3 regions of the Streptococcus sp. SCPM-O-B-15277 (M60) genome follow, and region 2 is predicted to be linked to each of the others. Evidence: predicted binding sites of a transcription regulator. Region 2 holds the regulator's gene; each other region holds the start of a gene.
What was found. The regulator CtsR, encoded in region 2, represses protease genes until heat stress. The targets are predictions, from matches to a motif close to TTGGTCAAAAAAGGTCAAANA.
Positions count from the first base shown of each region.

Region 1: clpP (ATP-dependent Clp protease proteolytic subunit ClpP) is a predicted target of CtsR. The motif match lies at 1,737-1,757, and genes of this name have one in related genera.
Region 3: AC3E9F_RS07965 (ATP-dependent Clp protease ATP-binding subunit) is a predicted target of CtsR. The motif match lies at 1,854-1,874, and genes of this name have one in related genera.

Region 1 is NZ_JBYQGR010000001.1:344,528-348,709, reverse strand. It holds gene AC3E9F_RS01775 (ABC transporter substrate-binding protein) at 1-657, opposite strand, end outside; gene AC3E9F_RS01770 (YlbG family protein) at 746-1,015, opposite strand; gene clpP (ATP-dependent Clp protease proteolytic subunit ClpP) at 1,091-1,681, opposite strand; gene upp (uracil phosphoribosyltransferase) at 1,844-2,473, opposite strand; gene AC3E9F_RS01755 (deoxycytidylate deaminase) at 2,562-3,029, opposite strand; gene AC3E9F_RS01750 (TetR/AcrR family transcriptional regulator) at 3,048-3,605, opposite strand; gene AC3E9F_RS01745 (DegV family protein) at 3,730-4,182, shown strand, end outside.
Region 2 is NZ_JBYQGR010000007.1:10,371-14,552, forward strand. It holds gene AC3E9F_RS08135 (hypothetical protein) at 1-264, shown strand, start outside; gene AC3E9F_RS08140 (hypothetical protein) at 315-590, shown strand; gene AC3E9F_RS08145 (hypothetical protein) at 742-1,002, shown strand; gene AC3E9F_RS08150 (hypothetical protein) at 1,152-1,391, shown strand; gene AC3E9F_RS08155 (DUF7675 family protein) at 1,419-1,730, shown strand; gene AC3E9F_RS08160 (CtsR family transcriptional regulator) at 1,956-2,414, shown strand; gene AC3E9F_RS08165 (ATP-dependent Clp protease ATP-binding subunit) at 2,421-4,182, shown strand, end outside.
Region 3 is NZ_JBYQGR010000006.1:80,925-85,106, reverse strand. It holds gene AC3E9F_RS07965 (ATP-dependent Clp protease ATP-binding subunit) at 1-1,813, opposite strand, end outside; gene AC3E9F_RS07960 (DUF1797 family protein) at 2,054-2,284, opposite strand; gene AC3E9F_RS07955 (amino acid ABC transporter permease) at 2,490-3,173, shown strand; gene AC3E9F_RS07950 (amino acid ABC transporter ATP-binding protein) at 3,173-3,907, shown strand; gene AC3E9F_RS07945 (bifunctional methylenetetrahydrofolate dehydrogenase/methenyltetrahydrofolate cyclohydrolase) at 4,040-4,182, shown strand, end outside.

The DNA of each region.
Region 1 (4,182 bases), on a different contig from region 2:
TTGGAAGTCTGTATCACCTGATACAAATGTTTCGTCTGCTACGATTTCACCTTTGAATGAATCACGGAAAGATTTTGCAATACCTTTAGCGTAGTCACTTGAGTTATCTGTATACAAGACCACTTTCTTAGCGTTCAATTTATTTGAAACGTAGTTTGAGATGATTTTTCCTTGGAAGCTATCTTGGAATGTTCCGATGAAAAGGAAATCTTGACCTTTAGTCAAACCATCTTGAGTAGCACTTGGAGAAATCAATGGTACTCCAGCTTGTGTAGCATTTGCTACTGCTGCTGCAGTCGCACCTGAAGTCGCAGGTCCTACGATAGCTGCTACCTTAGATTGAGTAACAAGGTTTGTTGAAACAGAAGCAGCTTCAGCAGTTTCAGATTTGTTATCTTTGTCCACTACTTCGATTTGTTTTCCATCGATACCACCTGCTGCGTTGATTTCATCAACTGCAAGTTGAGCACCCTTTTGCTCAGAAGTACCGTAAGATGCTACAGCACCAGTTTCTTCGAAGTTGAAACCAATTTTTACAACTTTTTCATCAATTGGGTTACCAGTTGTGTTTGAAGCTCCTGACTTCACTTCCCCACAAGCTGCTAAGAGTGCTGTACTTGCAAGAGCTACGAGTGACAATGCAAATTTTTTCTTCATGTTTATCTCCTTTTAATGTTCAATTTAAATTACATGTTAAGAATATACCGAATTATCAGAAAATTGTCAACAAGTTTCTCTCACTTTTTTAAATGATAACGTTTTCGTTGGTTTTATATAGGTTACCAACGAAAGGAGTTTCCAATTCTTGAATATGACAAACTCTCACTTTTTTGATAAATTTCTCTTTTCCTAAACGATTTACCAGCTCTTCCACTTCTTCTGTTGGGACATAAAGTTGTAGGTAACGATGTTTTTTTGAGTGGTAACAAATATCACCATAATTTGCGAGTTTTTTAGCATCGCGATTATAGTATAAATAGATAATCAGACCAGACCGATTCTCTTTTTGAAACATAATTCAACTTCCTTCTAACAATCTTCCTTCTATTATATCAAAAAAAACAAGCTCAGTCGAGCTTGCTTTAGTAGTTTAATTCAAAGAATTATTAGCCATAATTTCGTCAATAAAACCGTAGTCAAGAGTTTCTTGGGCACTCATCCAGTAATCACGTTCAGCGTCTGCGTGGATTTGCTCAACTGATTTGCCAGAATTATCTGCTAGGATTTGTTCTAAAGTCTTACGAGTTTTAAGCAAGTGTTCAGCAGCGATGGCCATATCAGTCTGCTGAGTACCACCACCTGTACCACCCATTGGTTGGTGAATCATGTATTCTGCATTTGGAAGCATGAAACGTTTGCCCTTTGCTCCACTTGAAGCAATAATTGTACCCATTGAGGCTGCCATTCCCATAACGATAGTTTGGACATCAGCCTTGATAAAGTTCATAGTATCAACGATTGCCAAACCAGCTGATACAGAACCTCCAGGAGTGTTTACATAAAGGTAAATATCTTTTGTACTATCTTGGGCATCCAAGAAAAGCAATTGGGCGATGACTGAATTTGCCATATTGTCTTCGACTGGTCCAGTCAACATGATAATGCGGTCCTTAAGAAGACGTGAGTAAATGTCATACGAGCGTTCTCCACGACTTGTTTGTTCAATAACTACAGGAATCATTCATTTCTCCTTTTTTGATTTCTAATTTCTTTGTTAATAGGATTATTATATATTTTTGGTCAAAAAAGGTCAAATTTTTGCTCCATTCTAAAGACAGATACAAAAATTCAACCTCCTTTCAAATCTAAGACTAGGTTATAGTCTCAATATCATTTTAGAATCTTATTTTGTACCGAACAAGCGGTCTCCTGCGTCACCAAGACCTGGAACAATATAGCCGTGTTCGTTCAAGCGTTCATCCAAAGCTGCTGTAAAGATTTCTACATCAGGGTGTGCTGCTTGAAGTGCCTTCACACCTTCTGGAGCTGATACAAGGCAGACAAACTTGATGTTTGAAGCACCACGTTTTTTGAGGGAGTCAACAGCCAAAATCGCTGATCCACCTGTTGCAAGCATAGGATCAACTACAAAAATTTGACGTTGGTCAATATCTTCAGGTAATTTTACCAAGTATTCTACTGGTTGAAGGGTCTCTTCATCACGGTACATACCAATGTGACCAACTTTAGCTGCTGGAACCAAACTCAATAGTCCATCAACCATCCCAATACCTGCACGCAAGATTGGGACAATCGCCAATTTTTTACCAGCCAATTGTTTTTGAACAGTTTTTGTGATTGGTGTTTCGATTTCTACGTCTTCAAGTGGAAGATCACGAAGTACTTCATATCCCATCAACATTGCAATTTCATCAACTAGCTCACGAAAAGCTTTTGTAGAAGTGTCAGTTCGACGCAAGATTGACAATTTGTGTTGAATCAGTGGATGATTAATAACTTCAAGTTTTCCCATTTTCTGAATTCCTTCTTTCAATTTATTCTACTTATTATACCAAAAAATGGTTTAAAAATCTTTCTAAACCATTTATTTTTTTATATTTCTATATCAAATCTGCTTCTTGAAGTGCTGTTTGAACAGTTTCAAGTGGTAAATGTGTTAATTCTGTCCCTTTTTCTTGATAAAGATACTGAGCATAATCGTCCATGCGGTATTGATTGATATACACAACACGCTCGCATCCTACTTGAAGTAATTGTTTGGTACAATTGAGGCATGGGAAATGTGTAACATATGCTGTAAATCCTTTTGGAACGCCACGTTCTGCCCCTTGTAAAATGGCATTTACTTCTGCATGAAGGGTACGGACACAGTGCCCCTCAATCACAAGACAGTCATGATCAATACAATGCTCTGTCCCCGACACTGATCCATTATAGCCGGTCGAAATAACCTTATTGTCCTTGACTAAAACAGCTCCTACCTTGGCACGTTTACAGGTCGACCGATTAGCAATCAATAGGGCTTGAGCAGCGAAGTACTCATCCCAAGCCAGTCTTTTTTCAGTCATAACTTCTCTCCTCTTGATTTATTTTTTGAAAAATGGCAAGCGCAGATCTGCAATTTTTTCAGCGGGAACCTTCATCCCATCCTTGATCCATTTGAGCAAAACTGATACGATGGCAGAACTCCAAAAAGAATGCAGGTAAGAGCTGACTCCTTTTGATTTTCCATAGTATTTTTCTAGAAATTCTTGCATAGCTTGCACAAAGATTTTTTCTAAGTGATAGTCCAAGGCAAGCTGAATCACCTTAGCTTCTTTCTTGGCTTCTCTAAAGAGGTGAACCCATACCAGATAAAGGTCTGTTTTTACATCGTAATGACTTAGTTGCTCCATGATGTTATGGACACTACGTTTAAAAACACTTTCTAAAATCTCTTCTTTTGAATCATAATTTCGATAAAAGGCTGCACGAGAAACGCCAGCACGCTTGACTAACTCAGAAATGCTAATCTTCGCTAACTCCTTTTTCTCCAAGAGTTGCAAAAGAGCTGTTTCTATCGCTTCTCTGGTTAGCAAATTAGATTCTTGGTTTGATTTTCTTAGGTTCTCAAGAGATTTTTCAGATATTTTACGTTCAGACATAACAATTTCTTTCTACTTGTGACAACAGAGAGCTACTACTTTTGTTTCAAGGGCTTTCATGTTATAATTGTAAAAAAAGACAGAACCTTTGTCAATGTATAAGTGATAAAGATGGAGAATTTCTATGACTTGGAAGATTGTAGCTGACTCTGGTTGTGATTATCGCCAATTGGCAAATCCTGCTATTGATACCGAATTTATCAGTGTTCCCTTAAAGATTCAAGTAGCAGATCAAATCTTTGTTGACGATGCTAATCTTGATATCGATCAAATGATGGAAACTATGTATGCAACTTCTGAAGCTTCAAAATCAGCTTGTCCTAGCCCTGATGATTACTTACGTGCTTTCGAAGGTGCCAAACATATTTTTGTGGTGACCATTACCGGAACTCTCTCTGGTAGCCACAATAGCGCACAATTAGCTAAAAACATTTATCTCGAAGAACACCCTGACACTCAGATTCATGTTATCGACAGCTTATCTGCTGGTGGAGAAGTTGACTTAATCGTTGAAAAAATCAATGACTTGATTGATCAAGGACTTTCTTTTGAAGAAGTGGTTGAAGTTATTACTACT
Region 2 (4,182 bases):
GCTATTTTTGTAAAACCGGAAGAACTTATTGAAATATCCGATGAAGAGCTAAGTTATTTTGGCGAGGGTATTTTTTATTGTTTACCTCGTAATCAGTATGTAATGGATAATAAAGATAAAATTAGACAAAAATATAAATTATCTAAAGAAATGCCTAAAATAAATGGCATTCCTTTACCAACTTTTTTAAAAATGAGATCATGGGATAGAATTAGAAAGACCAAGCCAACCTTAAAAGAAATCATCAGGATGATTGAAAAATGATGATTCAGTGTAGGTGAAGTGTTGTCTTATAATTAGAAAGAGGAGTTGTTATGAGATACAGTCAACAAGTATTAGATATGCTAAAAAGAGGTGTAAGTGGTGATGTTGATGATTACTATGACTTTTTTCTTGAGATCACTGCTAAATTAGGCGAAGATGAGGCTTTTGCTGACGGTTTGATAGCAGAGAATGAACCTCTTTTTGATGTTATTAATGATGAACAAATGTATTATTTCTATGTCGAAGAAGATACAGAGAACAGAGAATTGTGCCAAAATTTTTTAAAGACTTACTATGAAAAAGCAAAACAACTAGTAGATAGCTAAATTTGGGCTTATCTTGTTCTTTGAGTTTATAGGTGGAATGGTATTGTATGAAAAAAGAAGAAATTAAAAATATATAGGCGCAGATCTTGAATTAAATGTTAATGGCCGAGGTACTTACTTTAAATCAAGTATTTGTGTAGTAGGTAATTATATGAGAAATAGAATCATTGCTGTTTACAGAATTGCAAATCGTTTGGTCTCTATTACAGTTGAAAATCCAGACTTTTCTGAATTAAGAGTTAATCAATTTGTAAAAATTGGAGACAAAGAGTATAGGATAAATAGTCTCCCTTTTGTGGATTCAACCCCACCAAAATCTTTTTTTGAAATGGATACATTTGCAATTGACTACACAGAGGATGAATTGATGAATAAAGTGGCAGTATTTACGCTATCGGATAGTCAATCATAGTGTGTTACACAGAAACTATAGCAATCAATCCGTTCAATGTGTCAAAATGTATTATAAATCTAAAAAATGAAGACGGTGGCTTGAAAGAATCAGGGCAAGTTGTGTGGTACTAAATGACTTGAGCGACTTTAGAATATAGGAAAAAAGCAATGCTTAAACTAATTAAAATTTTTAATTCTAGTATTTTAGGATATTGGTATATTCCTGAAAACCGTGACCCAGGTATGATTGAGATTGATGAGCAAACTGGTGAAGTTACAGTTGCTATCGAGTCAAATTATGATAAAGAACTTGGGGCACCCTATTATGCAAACAAGGCTCGTGGAGCGGTGAAGCAGATGTGGGATAGAGGAGAATTACCAAGCGAGAAATCATTTACCTGGTGGTAATTTTAAGAGATAACAAAAAGTGATTAAATAATGTTAAATAATGAATTAAATGACTACAGCAAACAAGCCCCATTCGATGAAATAGATGAAATAGATGAACCCATTTTTTCGGAATCTAATCTTGAAGGGTACAGTGATTTTTACAAAGATAGTGAAGAGTCAAAAGTTTGGTGGATTTATAGAATAGGTGTTATAGGAGAGTTTCTGTTCAGCTTTGATAAGAAAAAAATTTATAACCTTTTTCTTGACTATCCTCACAATATGACGGAAGAAGAAGTTAGAATTTTTGATAGCGAAAATCCTTTCTGGAGAGATTTTTTCTCAGATAGGAAGTTATGAACTATTTGTTTCGATTGGGAATTTTTTTGCTATCAAGGCCCTTTTAAGGGCTCTTTTTTGTGGACTTTTTAAGGAACTTTAAAGAAAAACCAAGGTGTCTTAATACCATCGTATTTTTAAGGAAATCAGTATTTTCAAGGTCTTAGCCCTAAAAATTTGACTTATAGAGTCTTAAATGATAGTATAGTCAAAGATGGTCAAAGTTGAAGAAGGAGGTAGCAAGCTATGAAATTTAAAAATACATCGGACCATATTGAAGCCTATATCAAGGCGATTTTAGAACAATCTGGTATCGTAGAATTGCAACGAAGCCAGCTAGCGGATACCTTTCAAGTCGTACCTAGCCAGATTAACTATGTGATTAAGACTCGTTTTACAGAGAGTAGAGGCTATCTAGTTGAGAGCAAACGTGGTGGCGGGGGCTATATTCGCATTGGTCGAATTGAATTCTCTAACCATCATGATATGCTTCGTGATTTGTTGTATTCAGTGGGTGATGAGGTGAACCAAGTCATCTTTGAAGATGTTTTAAGACTCTTAGTCGAACAAGAACTCATGACCCGCCAAGAGATGAATCTATTATTAGCTACGGGGACAGACCGAATTCTAGGTGAGGAAGCTAATCGTATTCGTGCCAATATGCTTCGTCAGTTGTTGCATGAAGTAGATAGAAAAGGAAAATAAAACGACATGAAATATTCAAAAGCATTGAGAGAATGTATCGATAGCGCCTTTCTGGTAGCGAGTCGCTTTGGTGCAGACTACCTAGAATCATGGCACCTACTGATTGCCATGGCCAATCATAGCTACAGTGTTGCCGGAGCAACTCTCAACGAATTCCCTTATGAGATTGATCGTTTAGAGGAAGTCGCTGTAGAATTAACAGAGGCAAACTATAACCACAAGGAAGATTACCAGGAACTTCCCTTCTCCTACCGCTTAAATGTCTTACTATTAGAAGCGGAACATATTGCTTCAGTTGTTCATGCCAAAGCATTGGGTACTGAGCACCTTCTATACGCTATCTTGCATGACGGCAACGCCCTAGCAACTCGCATTCTGGAAAAAGCAGGTTTCTCCTATGAAGACCAGAAGGACCAAGTCAAGATTGCAGGGCTTCGTCGTAGTCTTGAAGCGCGTGCTGGTTGGACAAAGGAAGATTTGAAGGCTCTGCGTCAGCGCCATCGCTCAGTTGCAGATAGGCAAAATTCTATGGCCAATATGATGGGCATGCCTCAAAGCCCAAGTGGTGGATTGGAAGATTACACTCATGATCTTACAGAACAAGCCCGTTCAGGGAAATTAGAGCCAGTCATCGGGCGTGACCAAGAAATCTCTCGTATGATTCAAATCTTGAGTCGAAAAACAAAAAACAATCCAGTTTTAGTCGGAGATGCAGGTGTTGGTAAAACGGCTCTGGCACTTGGTCTTGCGCAACGAATTGCCAACGGAAATGTACCTGATGAAATGGCTAAGATGCGTGTCCTAGAGCTTGATTTGATGAATGTGGTTGCGGGGACCCGTTTCCGTGGAGACTTTGAAGAACGTATGAACAATATCATCAAAGATATTGAGGAAGACGGTAAGGTTATTCTCTTTATCGATGAGCTCCATACTATTATGGGGTCTGGAAGTGGTATTGATTCGACCTTGGATGCGGCCAATATCCTGAAACCTGCCTTGGCACGTGGAACTCTGAGGACTGTCGGAGCGACTACTCAGGAAGAATACCAAAAACACATCGAAAAAGATGCGGCCCTTTCTCGTCGCTTTGCAAAAGTGATGATAGAAGAGCCGAGCGTGGCTGATAGTATGGCTATTTTGCAGGGCTTGAAAGCAACTTATGAGAAACACCACCATGTTCAAATTACAGATGATGCAGTAGAAACAGCTGTCAAAATGGCCCATCGCTATTTGACCAGCCGTCACTTGCCAGACTCAGCGATTGATCTTTTGGATGAAGCGGCAGCAACTGTCCAAAATAAATCGAAACATGTCAAAAAAGATGAGTCAGGTTTAACACCAGCTGATAAGGCCTTGATGGATGGAAAATGGAAACAAGCAGCTCAGCTCATTTCAAAAGAACAGGAAGTTCCAGTCCATAAAGATCTAGTAAAAGAATCTGATATTTTGACAACCTTGAGTCGCTTGTCAGGTATTCCAGTTCAAAAATTGACACAAACGGATGTCAAGAAGTATCTCAACCTTGAAACTGAGCTGCATAAACGGGTTATCGGACAGGAACAAGCGGTATCTAGTATCAGTCGTGCCATTCGGAGAAATCAATCGGGTATCCGCAATAACAAACGTCCGATTGGTTCCTTTATGTTCCTTGGACCGACAGGTGTTGGTAAAACTGAATTGGCCAAAGCCTTGGCAGAAGTTCTCTTTGATGACGAGTCTGCTCTTATCCGTTTCGACATGAGTGAGTACATGGAGAAATTTGCAGCCA
Region 3 (4,182 bases), on a different contig from region 2:
CTGTACCTGCATTTGAGGTCATGATAATGATGGCATCCTTAAAGCTAACAGTTCGTCCTTGACCATCGGTTAAACGACCATCATCCAATACTTGAAGGAACATATGCATAACATCTGGATGAGCTTTTTCAACCTCGTCCAAGAGGATCAGTGAGTAGGGATTACGACGAACTTTTTCAGTCAATTGACCAGCTTCATCATAGCCAACATAACCTGGAGGAGCACCGACCAGTTTAGCAACACTGTGTTTTTCCATGTATTCACTCATATCAAAGCGAATCATGCTGTCAGCAGAACCAAAGAGTTCGATGGCCAGCTGTTTAGAAAGTTCTGTTTTACCGACACCAGTAGGACCAACAAAGAGGAAGCTACCGATTGGACGGTTTGGAGTGCCTAGACCAACACGATTACGACGAATTGCCTTGGCAATCTTATCAACAGCATCATCTTGACCGATAACATGAGCCTTGAGGTCATCTGCTAGGTTGATCAGTTGAGACTGTTCTTTTTCTTTAAGGTCGCCAACTGGAATGTTGGTCTTTTGTTCGATGATGTGTTCGATTGTTTTTTCACTGATGATTGGGGTATCTTGATCCGTTACCTTAGTCTTTTGCATTTCCTTATATTTAGCAATCTGGTCACGGAAGTAGGCTGCTTTTTCAAAATCTTCATCACGGGTTGCTTGTGCCTTGAGATTTTCTGCTTCGATTAAACGTTGGTCGATGACCTTTGGATCCACAAAATTCAAGGTTAAGTTCATTTTAGAACCAGCTTCATCTAGGAGGTCAATGGCCTTATCCGGCAAGAAACGATCTTGGATGTAGCGGTTAGAGAGAGTAGCAGCTGCTTCGATAGCACCATCGGTATAATGAACATGATGGTAATCTTCGTATTTCTTTTGAATACCTTTCAGGATAATAATGGTTTCTTCAACAGTTGGTTCATCAACCTTGACTGGCTGCATACGACGTTCAAGGGCTGCATCTTTTTCGATGATGCGGTATTCATTGAGGGTAGTAGCACCAACTAGTTGGAGTTCGCCTCGAGCAAGAGCAGGTTTGAGGATATTTCCTGCATCCATATTTCCTTCTCCAGCAGAACCAGCACCGACGATTTCGTGAATTTCGTCGATAAAGAGGATGACGTCTTTGCGCTCACGAATTTCTTCCATGAGCTTTTGCATGCGCTCTTCAAACTGGCCTCGGATACCTGTACCTTGGACAAGGCTAACAACGTCTAAACGAATGACTTCTTTCCCTTGAAGTTTATGAGGGACATCTCCATCAACAATTTTCTGTGCTAAGCCTTCGACAACGGCTGTCTTACCAACACCAGGCTCCCCAATCAGTACTGGGTTGTTTTTAGTTCTACGGTTGAGGATTTCAATGACACGGATGATTTCTTCGTCACGGCCGATAACTGGGTCGACATTTCCACGACGGGCAATCTCAGTTATATTGATACCATACTCATCCAAGAGTCCTTTTTCCTGACTAGGAGGAGGAGTTTGAGCCGGTCCACGATTTTGGGAACCATAGCCACCATTACCGCCGTATCCACCACCTGACTGAGTATGGGGAGTGTTGTTATTATTAGAAGATGGTCTAAAGTTATTCAGATCGTTAAAGAAGTCACCAAATGGATCAAAATCACGATTGTTTAAATCTGTAATGCCTTTAAATAAGCTATTATTAGGATCTGTTTTGATAATTTTGTAGCAATTTTGGCAAAGATCGATTTGCTTTTGTTGTCCATTCAGATTAGTGTAAAGATGGATTGTTGAGTCATTGATTTTACAATTTTGACAGAGCATACCTCTACCTCGTTTCTTTCTTGGCTTTGACTACAACCGAAAGGTCAAAAATAGTCAAAGTTCTTTAGTCTCATTATATCATGATTGAAGGGGAAAGCAAGTAAAAAGATTGGGTCTTAATACTGACGATATGAGACTATGGTAACTAATGTTTTTTAGATAAAAAGAAAAATCCCATTTGTGATACAAAAAGGATTTTCTCGGTCAAAGCAAGAGTATTCTCCAGCCTTTATTTAACGATTAGTATAAGAGTTCGTAGATTTCCATCGCAATGAGGTCGATGCTATCAAATGTATATGTTTCACGAGCTTCAACGTCACGAAGTGTGAAAAGTGGTCCGTTTTCTTCGTCGTGGTTAAAAGCAACCTCTGCGACAACAACTCCTTCGCGCTCAAAGTTACGTTTCAAGTTACCGCCATCTTTTGTCATTGCTTCTAAGCGATTGATGATTCTAACCAAATGTGATTCCATTTTGATTCTCCTCCATTTCTTATCTTTACTATTTTACCATAAACAGACTCTACTTGACTAGAAAAAACTAAGATTTCTCGCTATTTCTATCGTCTTTGAAAATTTTTTGAAAATATCAGGGCAAGTTGTTGCATTTTTATGCAGAATATGTTATCCTTATACAAGTTTTTAAGTTTAAATATTACAAATAGAAAGTAGAGCATCCATGAATTTTTCTTTTTTACCGAAATACTTGCCATATTTTAACTATGGTGCCATTGTTACGATTATCATTTCTATCTTAGTGGTCTTTTTGGGGACTATTTTAGGGGTAGTGTTGGCCTTTGCACAACGTTCGAAGATTAAACCACTTGCTTGGTTTGCTAATCTATATATCTGGGTGTTCCGTGGGACACCGATGATGGTGCAGATTATGATTGCCTATGCATTGATGCATATTAGTGCTCCAACAATTCAAATCGGGATTTTGGATGTTGATCTTACTCGTTTGATCCCAGGGATTATTATTATCTCTATGAATAGTGGTGCCTATGTATCAGAAACTGTTCGTGCTGGGATTAATGCAGTGCCAAAGGGACAGTTAGAAGCAGCGTATTCACTAGGTATTCGTCCTAAAAATGCTATGCGCTATGTCATCCTACCACAGGCTATCAAGAATATTTTACCAGCCTTGGGGAATGAGTTTATTACCATTATCAAAGATAGCTCGCTCTTGTCAGCTATCGGGGTTATGGAGTTGTGGAATGGGGCTACTACGGTGTCAACAACTACTTACCTACCATTGACTCCACTTCTATTTGCAGCCTTTTACTACTTGATTATGACATCTATCTTGACACTAGTCTTGAAAGCTTTTGAAAATCGTATGGGACAAGGAGATAAGAAATAATGACTGAAACGCTAATTAAAATTGAAAACCTTCATAAAAGCTTTGGAAAGAATGAAGTTTTAAAAGGGATTGATCTTGAAATTAAAAAAGGTGAAGTAGTAGTAATTATCGGACCATCTGGTAGCGGTAAGTCAACCCTCCTTCGCTCCATGAATCTTCTCGAAGAGGCTACAAAAGGAAAGGTTGTCTTTGAAGGTGTAGACATTACGGATAAGAAAAACGACCTTTTTACCATGCGTGAAAAGATGGGAATGGTTTTCCAACAATTCAATCTCTTCCCAAATATGACAGTTATGGAAAACATTACACTTTCTCCGATTAAGACTAAGGGTGAAAGGAAGGAAGTGGCTGAAAAGAGAGCGCATGAGCTCTTGGAAAAGGTTGGTTTGCCAGATAAGGCCGATGCCTATCCACAAAGTTTGTCTGGAGGTCAGCAACAACGTATTGCTATCGCGCGTGGTCTTGCCATGGAACCAGATGTCCTACTCTTTGATGAACCGACTTCTGCCCTAGACCCTGAAATGGTAGGGGAAGTACTAGCAGTTATGCAAGAACTTGCTCAGTCAGGAATGACCATGGTTATCGTAACGCATGAAATGGGCTTTGCGCGTGAAGTAGCAGACCGTGTCATCTTTATGGCAGACGGTGTTGTTGTCGAAGATGGAACGCCAGAGCAAGTCTTTGAACAAACACAAGAACAAAGAACCAAGGATTTCTTGAGTAAGGTTTTGTAAGAATATCATGAAAAGCTCCAAGTGGGCTTTTTCTTATAGTTTCAGACTATAGGGTATCTTAGGTAAGAAGTGTTAGAATGCAGAATGAATTTTTGTTATAATAGAGGATATTTGTTAGAAAAGAGAAAATACATGACACAGATTATTGATGGCAAGGCTTTAGCAGCCAAGCTACAAGGACAACTGGCTGAGAAAACAGCCAAACTAAAAGAAGAGACAGGCTTGGTTCCTGGTTTGGTGGTTATTTTGGTTGGGGACAATCCTGCTAGCCAGGT